Regions from separate parts of the Stenotrophomonas sp. YJH_SMC_119 genome, predicted to be linked through region 1. Evidence: riboswitches for the same ligand, from Rfam matches in the RefSeq annotation. Region 1 holds a riboswitch; the other holds the start of a gene.
The links. Region 1 has a riboswitch for glycine ahead of AC5P6S_RS12860 (trimeric intracellular cation channel family protein). Riboswitches for the same ligand answer to the same signal wherever they lie in the genome.
Positions count from the first base shown of each region.

Region 2: linked by a shared signal. The riboswitch ahead of gcvP (aminomethyl-transferring glycine dehydrogenase) and the one ahead of AC5P6S_RS12860 (trimeric intracellular cation channel family protein) in region 1 are both predicted to bind glycine.

Region 1 covers NZ_JCAFRP010000007.1:161,494-168,625, forward strand. The annotation lists gene AC5P6S_RS12855 (3-deoxy-7-phosphoheptulonate synthase) at 80-1,153, shown strand; gene AC5P6S_RS12860 (trimeric intracellular cation channel family protein) at 1,322-1,939, opposite strand; glycine riboswitch at 2,022-2,127, opposite strand; glycine riboswitch at 2,141-2,230, opposite strand; gene AC5P6S_RS12865 (GIY-YIG nuclease family protein) at 2,271-2,546, shown strand; gene AC5P6S_RS12870 (hypothetical protein) at 2,568-3,110, shown strand; gene AC5P6S_RS12875 (nuclear transport factor 2 family protein) at 3,179-3,610, shown strand; gene AC5P6S_RS12880 (hypothetical protein) at 3,616-4,071, shown strand; gene AC5P6S_RS12885 (NAD(P)/FAD-dependent oxidoreductase) at 4,163-5,443, opposite strand; gene AC5P6S_RS12890 (NYN domain-containing protein) at 5,567-6,346, shown strand; gene AC5P6S_RS12895 (glutathione S-transferase family protein) at 6,490-7,110, shown strand.
Region 2 covers NZ_JCAFRP010000001.1:260,702-267,833, reverse strand. The annotation lists gene AC5P6S_RS01255 (amino acid permease) at 1-813, shown strand, start outside; gene AC5P6S_RS01250 (VOC family protein) at 917-1,327, shown strand; gene gcvP (aminomethyl-transferring glycine dehydrogenase) at 1,421-4,288, opposite strand; glycine riboswitch at 4,351-4,453, opposite strand; gene AC5P6S_RS01240 (multidrug effflux MFS transporter) at 4,753-5,979, shown strand; gene AC5P6S_RS01235 (siderophore-interacting protein) at 6,120-7,016, shown strand; gene AC5P6S_RS01230 (hypothetical protein) at 7,085-7,132, shown strand, end outside.

The DNA of each region.
Region 1 (7,132 bases):
CCGAAAGCCGCCAGCGAACCTGGCGGCTTTTTTCATGCCGCCACGCTGGGGACCCCCAACGTTCCGGAGACCTCCCCCAATGCCCCCGCACACCGACGACCTGCGTATCCGCACCATCGAACCGCTGACACCGCCTGCCCAGCTGCTGGCGATGCTGCCGTGTGACGATGAAGCCTCCGACACCGTCAGCGCCTCGCGCGCGGCCCTGCACCAGATCCTGCATGGCCGTGACGACCGCCTGGCAGTGGTGGTTGGCCCATGCTCGATCCACGACCCGAAGGCCGCCATCGAGTACGCCCAGCGCCTGAAGCCGCTGCGTGACGCGCTGGCCGGGGAACTTGAAATCGTGATGCGCGTGTACTTCGAGAAGCCGCGCACCACGGTGGGCTGGAAGGGCCTGATCAACGACCCGGACCTGGATGGCAGCTTCAGGATCGACAAGGGCCTGCGCATCGCCCGTGGCCTGCTGCGCGACATCAACAAGCTCGGCCTGCCGGCCGGTGTCGAGTTCCTCGACGTGATCTCGCCGCAGTACATCGCCGATCTGGTGGCCTGGGGCGCCATTGGTGCGCGCACCACCGAAAGCCAGGTGCACCGCGAACTGGCCTCGGGGCTGTCGTGCCCGGTCGGCTTCAAGAACGGCACCGATGGCAACGTGAAGATCGCCGCCGACGCGGTGGGTGCGGCCTCCAATCCGCATCACTTCCTGTCGGTCACCAAGCAGGGCGGCACCGCCATCGTGTCGACCACTGGCAACCCGGATTGCCATGTGATCCTGCGCGGCGGCAAGCAGCCGAACTACGATGCAGGCAGTATCGCCGAGGCCTGCCAGGCGCTGGCCAAGGCCAAGCTGCCGACGCGCCTGATGATCGACGCCAGCCATGCCAACAGCCTGAAGAACCCGGACAACCAGCCGAAGGTGATCGAGGACATCGCCGTTCAGTTGGAAGACGGTGAACAGCGCATCGTCGGTGTGATGATCGAGAGCCATCTGGTCGGTGGTCGCCAGGAACTGGTGGAAGGCCAACCGCTGGTCTACGGGCAGAGCATCACCGATGGCTGCATCGACTGGGACACCACCGTGACGGTGCTGGAGCGACTGGCCGCGGCCGTGCGCGCCCGTCGCGACGTGAAGGTGTCCGAAGCCGCTTGAGTGCGGCACGTGTGTGGATGGCGGCCAGCGCCTGCGGGGGTGCGGCCGCGATCAGGGCCGGTCGGAGTTGGAGACCGGCCCATCTGCACCGGCGATGCGCCTGGCGCTGCGCATGAGCGACAGCGCCAGGTACATCGCCGGGGTGGTGCGGATTCCGCCGCGCGAACCTCAATGCACTTCGTCGTGGTACACGAACTTCGGCATTTCCCAGCGGTAGTGGATCGCCAGCAGGCGCAGCGCGAAGCCGCCGCCGAGGCAGCACAGGATCGCGGTGGCGTCGGCCACGCCCCAGTGCAGCAGCAACAGGTAGGCCGCGCCGGTCAGCAGCGCGATGATCGCGTACAGCTCCTTCTGGAAGATCAGCGGCACCTCGTTGCAGAGGATGTCGCGCAGCACGCCGCCGAACGCGCCGGTCAGCATGCCGGCGATCAGCACGATCGGCATCGCATGGCCGGCTTCGCGCGCAATCGAGCAGCCGATCAGGGTGAAGGCGATCAGGCCCAGGCCATCGAGCACCAGGAAGGTGCGGCGGAAGTGGTGCATCCAGCGCGCCACCCAGGTGGCGATCAGCGCCGCGCACACGGTGAAGCCCAGGTACTCGGGATGCTTCACCCAGCCCAGCGGGTAGTGGCCGAGCAGGATGTCGCGCAGTGAACCACCGCCGAGGGCGGTGACGCAGGCGATCATGACCACGCCGAACAGGTCCATGCGGCGGCGGCCGGCGGACAGCGCGCCGGTCATGGCTTCGGCGGAAATGGCGATCAGGTAGATGATGGACAGCAACATGGGGCAGGCTCCGGGCGCGGTGGGGCCGGCCATGCGCGGACGCCGCCATTGCCTGCGCAATGACGGAATGACGATGACCGGTGCCGCTCCCGCTGTCCTTTTGCCTGAGAGTTCAGCGGCATGGGCCGCGTGCCCCTTCGGCGGATCGTCCCGGGCATGCCCGGTGACCTCTCTCCAGCTCGGCGAGTCGAATGCATGGTTGGTGGGATTCCAGCCCACCGGCCTGAGCGATCATGGGAGCCTGCGCCTTCGGCGGGCGCCAGCGCGGCGCCTCTCTCCTGCATTCGGGCGCCAGTATATCCGCTGCAGTGCAGCACGGCATAATCCGGGCATGGCCCCGTCCCTCCGCCCGTGGTTCCTGTACCTGCTCGAATGTCGCGATGGCAGCTATTACGCCGGCATCAGCACCGACGTGGACGCGCGTTTCGCCGCCCATCAGGCTGGCAAGGGCGCGCGCTACACCCGGGCCCGGCCGCCGCTGCGGGTGCTGGCCGTGCGCGAGTACCCGGACCGGGCCGCCGCCTCGCGGGCCGAATGGCAGCTCAAGCAGCAGCCGCGCGAACGCAAGCTGGCCTGGCTGCAGGCGCCGGATCCTGCGCTTCTGTAAAGCCGAGCCCACGCTCGGCTGTTGTTGCTGCTGCCTGATGGTGAAGCCGAGCATGGACCCGGCTCTACAGTAGATCCACGCCATGCGTGGATGGGCGCTTCCAGTCATGCCATGATCGCCACACCCATCGACACATGGATCCGTCCGATGAAGAACTGCGGGATACTGCTGTTGACTGCCTGCGCGGCCCTTCTGGCCTGCACCCAAGCACCGTCGCCACCGCCACCGCAGCATGGGCAGATCGGCACCGCTGCTGAGCTGGCTGCGTATGGCCCGAGGACACCCGAACCGATCCACCTGCGTCGTGACCGGGTCCCTCCCGATCTGGTCGATCTGATCCCGTTCGCGGAAAAGTGGGGGATCGGCGATGACGTGCTTCGCAATGAAATGCGGGAGCGCGCCACTGACGCGGAAAAGCAGGCATTGATGAATGCGCTGGCGGGGCGCCATGCGCGCATCACCGCCTGGTTGGACAGCTTCCCGCAGGGGCAGCCCATGTCTGAAGAAGCCGCTGCGTTCATGTACATGCAGCTGGGCACCGACGAAATGGGCCTGATGCCGTAGATCCACGCCATGCGTGGATGCGGCTTGCATATGCCATGATCGCCCAGCCCTCAGCGCTGGAGACCCGGATGTCCACCGTCGCCCTGTTGTTCGCTCTCTCCGCGTCAACCAGTCCCGCTGCCGACCCGGCCACCCTCGCGGCCATCGAAGCCACCTGCCATGACTACGTCGACGGCCAGCTGGAGGCCGACCCGCAGCGCGTCGCCCGCTCCCTGCACCCGGACCTGGCCAAGCGCGCGGTCCTCGGCGATACGCCCGACGAGCGGCTGGGCCTGCGCCGCATGTCGAAGGAAGAACTGGTCGCGCTGACGAAGCAGGGCGCGCTGAAAACCCCGAAGGATCAATGGGACCGCCGCTGCACGGTGCTGGACGTGACCGGCAATGCCGCCTCGGTGCGATTGGAAACGCCGTGGTTCGTCGATTACTTCCACATGGGGCGCTTCGACCAGCGCTGGGTCATCGTCAACGCGTTGTGGTACCCGAAACCGAAGGCGAAGTGAGCACGATGCGTGCCGCCGGTAAGGCATGGGTCTCCGTCGTCGTACTGGCCGCCGGCATCGCACTGCTGCCTGGCCTGCTGTACCTGCTCGGGCTTGCCCTGGTGGGCGGTTGGCCGAAGCCAGCAGACCGTGCGCCCAGTGGTGTGGCTGCGTGCAGCAGTGAACCGCGAACAGGATTTCAGCCGATGAATCCCTGGAGTTTCGCCGCGCAGTTCTTCGACGACGACGCGATGAAGAAGAAGGTGCCAGAGGTGGAACGGGAGGCGTTCTGGATTGCCCGCCGCCATCTTTGGCGGCAGCCACGGCACGACATGCTGCGCTGGCATCTGAGCAGCACGGCACTGACGATCTGGATTACCCGCAACTGGAGTGCCGCGCAGATTGCCGACACCGCAAGGAAGGAGGACTTCTGCCGCGCATGGTCGAAACGGCGGGCGCCCGGCGGCCCGATGAAGCGGTAGATCCACGCCATGCATGGATGATGTTGACGGAGTCAGAGCCCTTTCCTGCGGAAAGGGATCGGACCGCGTGGCAGCCGGCCAGCGGCGGGCACTACCGCCTCGGTCGCCGGTCTTCCTGGTCATCGCCGAAGATGATGCGTGCGCTGCGCTGGTAGCTCCAGTACGCCACGGCCCAGTTCAGCAGCACCACGATGCGGTTGCGGAAGCCGATCAGGAAGAACACGTGCGCGGCCAGCCAGAACCACCAGGCCAGCACGCCCGACAGCTGCAGCCGCCCCAGGTGCACGATCGCGGCCATGCGACCGATGGTGGCCAGGTTGCCGTAGTCGGCGTACTTGAACGGGCCGGGCTCGGGCTTGCCGTGCAGGCGTGCGCGGATCACCTCGGCCACGTATTTGCCCATCTGCTTGGCAGCGGGTGCCACGCCGGGTACCGGCTTGCCGTCGGCCTGGCTCAGTGCGGCCAGGTCACCGGCCACGAACAGCTCCGGGTGATCGGGCAGGGTCAGGTCCGGTTGCACCGGCACGCGGCCGGCGCGGTCCAGCGGCACGTCCAGCGTGCGCGCCAGCGGTGAAGCGGCCACGCCGGCGGCCCAGACCACGGTGCGGGCCGGTACGAACTGGTCACCGAGCGTGAAGCCCTGGCTGTCGATGTCGCTCACCGGGGTACCGGTCAGCACTTCCACGCCCAGCTTTTCCAGCTGGCGGCGTGCTTTCAGCGAAAGTACTTCCGGGAACGAGGACAGCACGCGCGGGCCGGCCTCGACCAGCCGCACCTTGGCGCTGGCCGGGTCGATGTGGCGGAATTCGTTGCGCAACGTATGCCGCGCGATCTCGGCCAGGGTGCCGGCCAGTTCAACACCGGTGGGACCGCCACCGACCACCGCGAAGCTCAGCCATGCGGCCTTCTTCGCCGGGTCCGGTTCCGCCTCGGCGCGCTCGAACGCCAGCAGCAGCTTGCGGCGCAGCGCGATCGCATCGTCCAGCGTCTTCAGGCCGGGCGCATCATCGGCCCACTGGTCGTTGCCGAAGTAGGCGTGGGTGGCGCCGGTGGCCAGCAGCAGGCTGTCGTAGTCCAGCGTGCTGCCATCGGCCATGCGGATCTGCCGGGCCTGCTTGTCGATGGCGACCACTTCGCCGAGGCGGACTTCCACGTTGCGCTGGTGGCCGAGGATATGGCGCAGTGGTGCAGCGATATCCGGCGCGGACAGGCCGGCGGTGGCCACCTGGTACAGCAGCGGCTGGAACAGATGATGGTTGCGGCGGTCGACCAGGGTGATGCGTATGCGCTCGCGGGCCAGGGCACGGGTGGCCCAGAGACCGGCAAAACCGCCGCCGACAACAACCAGGTGGGGAACGCGCTCGCGACTCATCGACTCACTCCAGTGGGGGCATTGGGGGAAGCGCCTGGCATCTTCGCACGGCGGCCGCCTGTCACGTCAGCGCCCGCGTGGATCGGCGATACTCGGGTTCAGGCAACCGCCCGCGAGGAGTCCATGAGCGAACCGGAAAAGCGCATCGCCCTGTTGATCGACGCCGACAATGCGCCGGCCTCGAAGATCGACGAGGTGTTGGCCGAAGTGGCCCGCTATGGGGTGGCCAACGTGCGCCGCGCCTATGGCAACTGGAAGAGCCCGCGACTGAAGGGGTGGGAAGCGGTGCTGCATGAGTATGCGATCCGTCCCATCCAGCAGTTCGCCTACAGCAAGGGCAAGAATGCCTCGGACATGGCGATGGTGATCGATGCCATGGACCTGCTGTACGCGCGCAACCTGGATGGCTTTGCCATCGTCTCCAGCGATGCGGATTTCACCCCGATGGTGATGCGCCTGCTGACCGATGGCGTGAAGGTGTACGGTTTCGGCGAGAAGAAAACACCCGAGCCGTTCGTCAACGCGTGCTCGAAATTCACCTACCTGGAAGCACTGGGCCAGACCCACGCCAGCGTGCCGGATACCGAACAGGCATCCAGCGAACAGGCCTCGAACGAGCCGGTGGCCAACGACGATGCGCGCCCGCGCAAGAGCGGTGCGGAAATGCGCAGCGACACGCGGCTGGTGAAGATGCTGCGCCGCGCGGTGTCCGCGGCCGAGGGCGAGGATGGCTGGTCGCACCTCGGCCCGGTCGGCAGCCAGATCGGCAACCAGGCGTCGTTCGACCCGCGCAACTACGGCTACGGCAAGCTCAGCGATCTGCTGGCAGCGATCGGCCTGTTCGAACTGAAGAAGGATGGCAAGTCGTCCTACGTGCGCGCGCTGCCGAAAAAGAACCGGTAATGCCGGCCGCTGGCCAGCGAGGAACCGGTAGTGCCGGCCGCTGGCCGGCAATCCCCGGATGCCAGATTCCGCATCCCGCATGCACACACCCCGCCCGATCAGGGGTATCGTTGCCGCTCGCATTGCCAGCAAGGATTACCCGCATGTTGAAGATCTGGGGCCGTCGCAATTCCAGCAACGTCCGCAAGGTGCTGTGGTGTGCCGAGGAAATCGGCCTGCCGTACGAGTCCATCGAGGTCGGTGGCAGCCACGGCGGCACGCAGACGCCGGAATACCAGGCGATGAATCCCAATGGCCTGGTACCGGTGATCGAAGACCACGGCCTGCCGCTGTGGGAATCGAACGCCATCGTGCGCTACCTGAGTGCGCGCTACGCGCTGGGCACGCTGTACGCCGAAGACCCGATGGAACGCGCCCAGGCCGAGAAGTGGATGGACTGGAGCACCTCGCGCATGGCGCCGCTGTACACCGACCTGATCTGGGGCATCATGCGCACCGCTCCGGCCGACCGCGACGAAGCGCGGATCAATGCCGCCATCGTGCGCGCCGGCGACTACCTGGCGATGGCCGATGCCACCCTGGCCAAGCAGCCGTGGCTGTCCGGCGAGACATTCGCGATGGGTGACATCCCGCTGGGCTCGCTGATCTATGCCTGGTTCGAACTGCCGATCCAGCGTCCGGAACTGCCGCACCTGGCCGACTGGTACGCCCGTCTTCGCGAGCGCCCCGCCTACCAGCGCGGCGTGATGTCGCCGCTGACGTAAGCGAAAGCGTCGGGGGTCAGAG
Region 2 (7,132 bases), on a different contig from region 1:
TCGCCGGGCCTGAGCAACTTCACCGAGCATGGTGGCTTCGCACCGAAGGGCCTGGCCGGTATTGGCGCTGCACTGCTGGTTGTCGTTTTTGCCTTCGGTGGCACCGAGATCGTCGCCGTTGCGGCGGCGGAGACCGAAGATCCGGAGCGCAGCATCGCCCGTGCCATCCGCACCGTGGCGTGGCGCATCCTGGTGTTCTACATCGGCTCGCTGAGCGTGATCATCGCCGTCGTGCCGTGGACCAGCGAAGCGTTGAAGTCGCCGTTCGCCGCCGTGCTGGACATTGCCCGTATTCCGGGCGCCGGCACCGCCATCACCCTGATTGCGGTGATCGCGCTGCTGTCGGCACTCAATGCCAACCTCTACGGCGCCTCGCGCATGATGTATTCACTGGCGCAGCGCCGCGAAGCGCCGGCGGTGCTGGGCTGGACCGATCCGCGCCAGGTGCCGGTGATTGCCGTGCTGGCCAGCGTGCTGTTCGGTTTCGCCGCCACGGTGATGGAACTGCTGTTCCCGGACCGGGTGCTGCCGGTGCTGCTGAACATCGTCGGTTCCACCTGCCTGCTGGTGTGGACGCTGTCGCTGGTCTCGCAACTGGTGTTGCGCCGCCGCGCAGATCGCCTGGGTACCCGGCTGCCGTTCCGCATGGCGGGCTTCCCGTGGCTGACCTGCTGCGCGCTGGCGATCCTGGCGCTGATCTTCGGCCTGCTGCTGAGCGAGTCGCACACCCGCCTGCAGTTCCTGTCGATGGTGGCGCTGACCGCCACGATCGCCGCCGGCAGCGCCATCGCACGGCGCATGCGCGAGGCGTGACTGGAGCTGCCGGCCAGCGGCCGGCACTACCACGGGGGCTGCACATCTGCCGTGCCATCCTGATCGTGTGGGCCGTCATCGGCCCGTCGACCGGGAGTACCGCATGCTGCGCAGTCGCCCCTTCCTGATGTTTACCGGCCAGGCCGAGGCCGCGCTGGCCCTGTACGCCGAGGCCTTCGCCGATTTCCGCCTGCTGGCAATGCAGCGCCATCCGGACGGCGCCGGTGCCGGCGTGCCCGGGCAGGTCCGACAGGCCATCTTCCTGCTCGGTGGCACCCACTACCTGTGCTTTGACAGCCTGGACGTGCACGATTTCACCTTCAGCCCGTCGATCTCGCTGTTCGTCGAGTGCTCCGGCGCCGAGCAGTTCGAGCGCGCCGCGCGCGTGCTGGGCGAGGGCGGCCACTGGCTGATGCCGGTGGGCGACTATGACTTCAGCAACCGCTACGGCTGGGTGCAGGATCGCTTCGGCGTGTCGTGGCAGTTGAGCCTGGGGCAGATGCCGGACCCGTGATCGGGATTACCGTGGGTGTGGACCCTGGTCCACCCGCCCTCATGAAAACGGCCCGCTTGCGCGGGCCGTTCTCTTTACCGATGCCGCGAGGAATCAAGCCTCGACTTCATCATCCTTGTAGGCATCGACCGGGATGCAGGCGCACATCACGTTCTTGTCGCCGTACACGTTGTCGACGCGCGCCACCGGCGGCCAGTACTTGCTCTGCTTCAGGCTGGCCAGCGGGAAGGCAGCCAGTTCGCGCGGGTAGGCGTGGGTCCACTCGCTGGCGGTCACCGCGGTGGCGGTGTGCGGCGCGTTCTTCAGCGGGTTGTCCTCGCGGTCCAGCCGGCCGTCTTCGATCGCGGTGATCTCCTCGCGGATCTGGATCATCGCGTCGATGAAGCGGTCCAGCTCGTGTAGCGATTCGCTCTCGGTCGGTTCGACCATCAGCGTGCCGGCCACCGGGAAGCTCAGGGTCGGGGCGTGGAAGCCGAAGTCGATCAGGCGCTTGGCGACGTCCTCGGCGCCGATGCCGCTGGTCTTCTCCAGCGGGCGTACGTCGAGGATGCACTCGTGTGCCACCAGGCCGTTGCGGCCGGTGTACAGGGTCTTGAAGTGCGGGGCCAGGCGCTTGGCGATGTAGTTGGCGTTGAGCTGCGCGACCTGGGTGGCCTTGCGCAGGCCTTCGCGGCCCATCATCGCGATGTACATCCAGCTGATCGGCAGGATCGAGGCGCTGCCGAAGCTGGCGGCGCTGACCATGCCGACCGGGCCGTTGTCACCCAGCTTGCCCGGCAGGAACGGGGCCAGGTGTTCCTTGACCGCGCACGGGCCGACGCCCGGGCCGCCGCCGCCGTGCGGGATGCAGAAGGTCTTGTGCAGGTTCAGGTGCGAAACGTCCGAACCCCATTTGCCGGGCTTGGCCACGCCGACCAGGGCGTTCATGTTGGCGCCGTCGGTGTACACCTGGCCGCCGTGCTGGTGGATGATCTCGCAGATCTCGACCACCTCTTCCTCGAACACGCCGTGCGTGGACGGGTAGGTCATCATGATCGCGGCCAGGCGGTCGCTGTACTTCTCGGCGTTGAGGCGGATGTCTTCCACATCGACGTTGCCGTTGGCATCGGTCTTGGTGACCACCACCTTCATGCCGCACATCTGCGCCGAGGCCGGGTTGGTGCCGTGCGCCGAATCCGGGATCAGGCAGATGTCGCGGTGGCCTTCGCCGCGCGAGCGGTGGTAGGCGCGGATCGCCAGCAGGCCGGCGTACTCGCCCTGTGCGCCGGAGTTCGGCTGCAGGCTGACCGCGTCGTAGCCGGTGCATTCGACCAGCATCGCTTCCAGCGTGTCGATCAGTTCCTTGTAGCCCAGCGCCTGGTCGGCCGGCACCAGCGGGTGGATCTGCGAGAACTCCGGCCAGGTCACCGGGATCATCTCGGCGGTGGCGTTGAGCTTCATGGTGCACGAACCCAGCGGGATCATCGTGCGGTCCATCGCCAGGTCCTTGTCGGCCAGCGAACGCAGGTAACGCAGCAGTTCGTGCTCGCTGTGGTGGGTGTTGAACACCGGGTGGGTCAGGAACGCGGACTGGCGCAGCAGGCCGGCCGGCAGCGCGTCGGCGGTGCTGGCATCCAGCGCGTCGACGTCCAGCGAGGCACCGAACACCGCAGCCACGGCGACGATGTCGGCGCGGGTGGTGGTCTCGTCCAGGCTGATGCCGACCGAGTCGCTGTCGATCGCGCGCAGGTTGTAACCGGCGGCGCGTGCCTTGGCATGGATTTCATCGGCATGCACGCCGGTGACGTGCAGGGTGTCGAAGAAGTCGCCACCGACCTGCACGCCGGCATTGCGCAGCGCTGCGGCCAGGATCGAGGCCAGGCGGTGCGTGCGGCGGGCAATGCGGGTCAGGCCTTCCGGGCCGTGGTAAACGGCGTACATCGAGGCCATCACCGCCAGCAGCACCTGCGCGGTACAGATGTTGGAGGTGGCCTTCTCGCGGCGGATGTGCTGTTCGCGGGTCTGCAGGGTCAGGCGGTAGGCCGGGTTGCCCTGGGCATCGATCGAAACGCCGATCAGGCGGCCCGGCATCGAGCGCTTGTAGGCGTCACGGCAGGCCATGAAGGCGGCGTGCGGGCCACCGAAGCCGAACGGCACGCCGAAACGCTGGCTGTTGCCGACCACGATGTCCGCGCCCCATTCGCCCGGGGCAGCCAGCAGGGTCAGGGCCAGCAGGTCGGTGGCCACGGCCACCAGGCCGCCGCGTGCGTGCACGGCATCGACCAGCGCCTTGTAGTCGCCGACCTGGCCGAAGGTGTCCGGATACTGCAGCAGCAGGCCGAACGCTTCTGCTTCCAGTGCTTCGGCCGGGGTGCCGACGCGCAGCACGATGCCCATGGGCTCGGCGCGGGTACGCAGCAGTTCCAGGGTCTGCGGGTGCACGGCGTCGTGCACGAAGAAGGTGTCCGACTTCGACTTGGCCGAACGCTTGGCCAGAGTCATCGCTTCGGCGGCGGCGGTGGCTTCGTCCAGCAGCGAGGCGTTGGCGATTTCCATGCCGGTCAGGTCGGCGCACAGGGTCTGGAAGTTGATCAGCGCTTCCATGCGGCCCTGCGAGATTTCCGCCTGGTACGGGGTATAGGCGGTGTACCACGCCGGGTTTTCCAGGATGTTGCGCAGGATCACGTTCGGCGTGTGGGTACCGTAGTAACCCTGGCCGATGAAGCTGCGCAGCACGGTGTTCTTGTCGGCGATCGCACGGATCTTCGCCAGTGCCTGCACTTCGGTCATCGACTCCGGCAGTGCCAGCGGTGCCGGCGACTTGATCTTGGCCGGCACGATGGCGTCGGTCATCGCATCCAGCGACGCGTGGCCGACGACGGCGAGCATCTGCGCGATCTCGGCGTCGTTGGGGCCGATGTGGCGCTCGACGAACGCGTTGTGGTGCTCGAGCTCACGCAGGGAAGGGGTGTTCTGGGACATGGCGAAGGATCCGTCAGGAAAGGGCACACGCACGGGCACAAGCCGCCGGTCGGCGGTCTGCGGGGCGCCCCTCTGTCCTTTTGCCTGAGAGTTTAAAAGCGCGGCGGACCGCAGCTTCGTGCCCCTTCGGCGCCGGATCGAACCGGTCTCTCCAGAGTTGTGTTACGGGTGGTATCGGGCCTGAGCGATTACGGGCGTTGCGCCTTCGGCAGCGGTGTTCCGCTTCTCCCACCGTGTTGCCCGCCGATTATAGCCCGTTGCGGGCGCGGCGGCCGCCTTCGGACCTGGCGGCCGCGCCTGAATGGCCGATGGCCCGTCCGTGCGTTTTGTGCACTGCTGCATGGCATCAGGCGCATTCCCCACCTATGATGGGCGGATACCCGAATTCATCTGGCGCCGTCCCTGCTGCAGGGGACCGGCGCCCGCCGTGCGTGCCGCGCATGGCCCTGCCGGACGCCTTTCCCATGACCGCCGCTGTTGCTCCCTCCACCCGCCGCATGGCCCTGCTGCTCGCCGGCCTGGCCATGTTCGGTCCGTTCTCGATCGACACCATCTTCCCCGCGTTCCCGCAGCTGGCCCAGCGCCTGGCGGTGGACGAAGTGGCGGTGCAGCAGACCATCAGCGTGTACCTGCTGTTCTACGGCCTGATGAGCCTGGCGCACGGTCCGCTGTCCGACGCCTGGGGCCGCAAGCGGGTGATCCTCGGTGGCCTGGTGGTGTTCGTCGGCGCTTCGGTCGGCTGCGCGCTGTCCACCGACCTGACCACGCTGCTGGCGTTCCGTGCGCTGCAGGGCCTGTCAGCAGGCGTCGGCATGATCGTCGGCCGCGCGGTGATCCGCGACCTGTACCACGGCCACGATGCGCAGCGCCTGATGAGCCAGGTATCGATGCTGTTCGGCATCGCTCCGGCCATCGCACCGATCATTGGCGGCTGGATCCTGCTCAGTGGCGCCGGCTGGCCACTGATTTTCTGGTTCCTGGTGGTGTTTGCGCTGCTCCTGCTGGCGGCCACTGCACGCTACCTGCCGGAAACCCATCCGGTGGAGGCACGGGTGCCGTTGTCACCGCGCGTGCTGCTGCGTGATTACGTGCGCATCGGTTTCAACCCGCGGTTCCTGCGCCTGGCGCTGGCCGGCAGCATCGGTTTCGGCGGCATTTTCCTGTACATCTCCTCGGCGCCGGTGTTCGTGATGCAGCACCTGCATCTGGGCGAGGGTGGTTTTGCCTGGCTGTTCATCCCCACCATCGGCGGCATGACCACCGGCTCGTTCCTGTCCGGGCGCATGGCCGGGCACACCACGCCCACCCGCCAGGTGTCCATTGGTTTCGGCCTGTGTGCGCTGTCGGTGCTGCTGAATGTCGGCTACGTGGCGCTGTCGCCGCAGTTCGTGCTGCCGTGGGCGGTGCTGCCGATCTTCCTGGGCGGCATGGGCATGGCATTGATCTTCCCGATCCTGGCGCTGGCGGTGCTGGACATGTACCCGCACCAGCGCGGCCTGGCTTCGTCGCTGCAGGCCTTCGTGCAGCTGATGATCAGCACGGTGGTGGCCGGCGTGGTGTCGCCGCTGCTCAGCGCCAGCCCGCTGCACCTGGCGCTGGGGCAGGCCGCGTTCTTCGCCGCCGGCTTCGTGTTCTGGTACTGGGAACACCAGCGTGAACGCGCGGCACAGGCGGCCTGCACGGGCCATTGAGCAGCGCGCAGGGGTAGGGCCGGCCGCTTTGCCCGCAACGCTTGCGAAGAGGAACGACCGGACTAGGCTGGGCACTCCAGCCAGCCGGTGCGTGGATGCACGACAGCCAGCCAATCCGATGTCGTTGCATGAGGTTCCCCATGGCTGCGCAGCAGACCTACCGCCTGTTCGAGGTGGCGCTGAAGGAGCGCCGCGTTCTTTCCCCTTCCCTGGACCGCATGGTGTTCACCGGTGCCGACGTGGCGCGGATGAAGACCGAAGGCCCTGACCAGCGCATCAAGGTGTTCTTCCCCTTGCCCGGCCAGGAGGTGCCGCAGGTCCCCAGCGGTGAAGACTGGTACCCACGCTACCGGGCCCTGCCGGACGACAAGCGCCCGCCGATGCGTACCTACACCATCCGCCAGTTGCGCGCCGAGCAGGGCGAGGTCGACGTCGATTTCGTCATCCATGGCGAAACCGGCCCCGCCTCGCGCTGGGCCATGCACGCCCGCCCTGGCGACCGCGTGGTGCTGCTGGCCCCGGACGCCGACTGTGCCGGGAGCAGCGAGGGCTGGGAGTGGAAGCCACCGGCCGGTGTCGGCCAGGTGCTGCTGGTGGCCGATGAAACCGCGTTGCCTGCGGTGGCCGGCATCCTCGAGGAACTGGCGGCCATGGTCGACCCACCGCGCACGCTGGCGCTGCTGGAGGTGGCGCAGGCCGGTGATGCGGTGCACCTGAAGGCGCCCTCCAGCGCCGAGCTGGTCTGGCTGCCGCGCGGGCAGGCCGCCTACGGACAGCGGTTGCTGCAGGCGGTCCAGGCGCGGTTGGCAGCGACCTCGGGCGTGGCTGCCGGCGATGCGCTGGAGGAGATCGACGTCGATACGCAGATCCTCTGGGAGCAGGCCGAAACCGGTGTGGCCGGGCCGCTGTATGCCTGGGTGGCGGGCGAGGCGGGGGCGGTGATGGCGATCCGTCGCCATCTGGTGCGCGACTGCGGGCTGGACCGCCGCGCGATCACCTTCATGGGCTACTGGCGGCACGGCAAAGTGCTGGACTGAGGGGTGTGAAGCGGTGCTGCGGGCGGGGTGCGCTATCCTTGCGCCCCCCTTCGCAGCGGTACCGCACCATGTCCACCAGCTCCAAGACCCGCCGCGACCAGCGCCGTCGCCAGGAA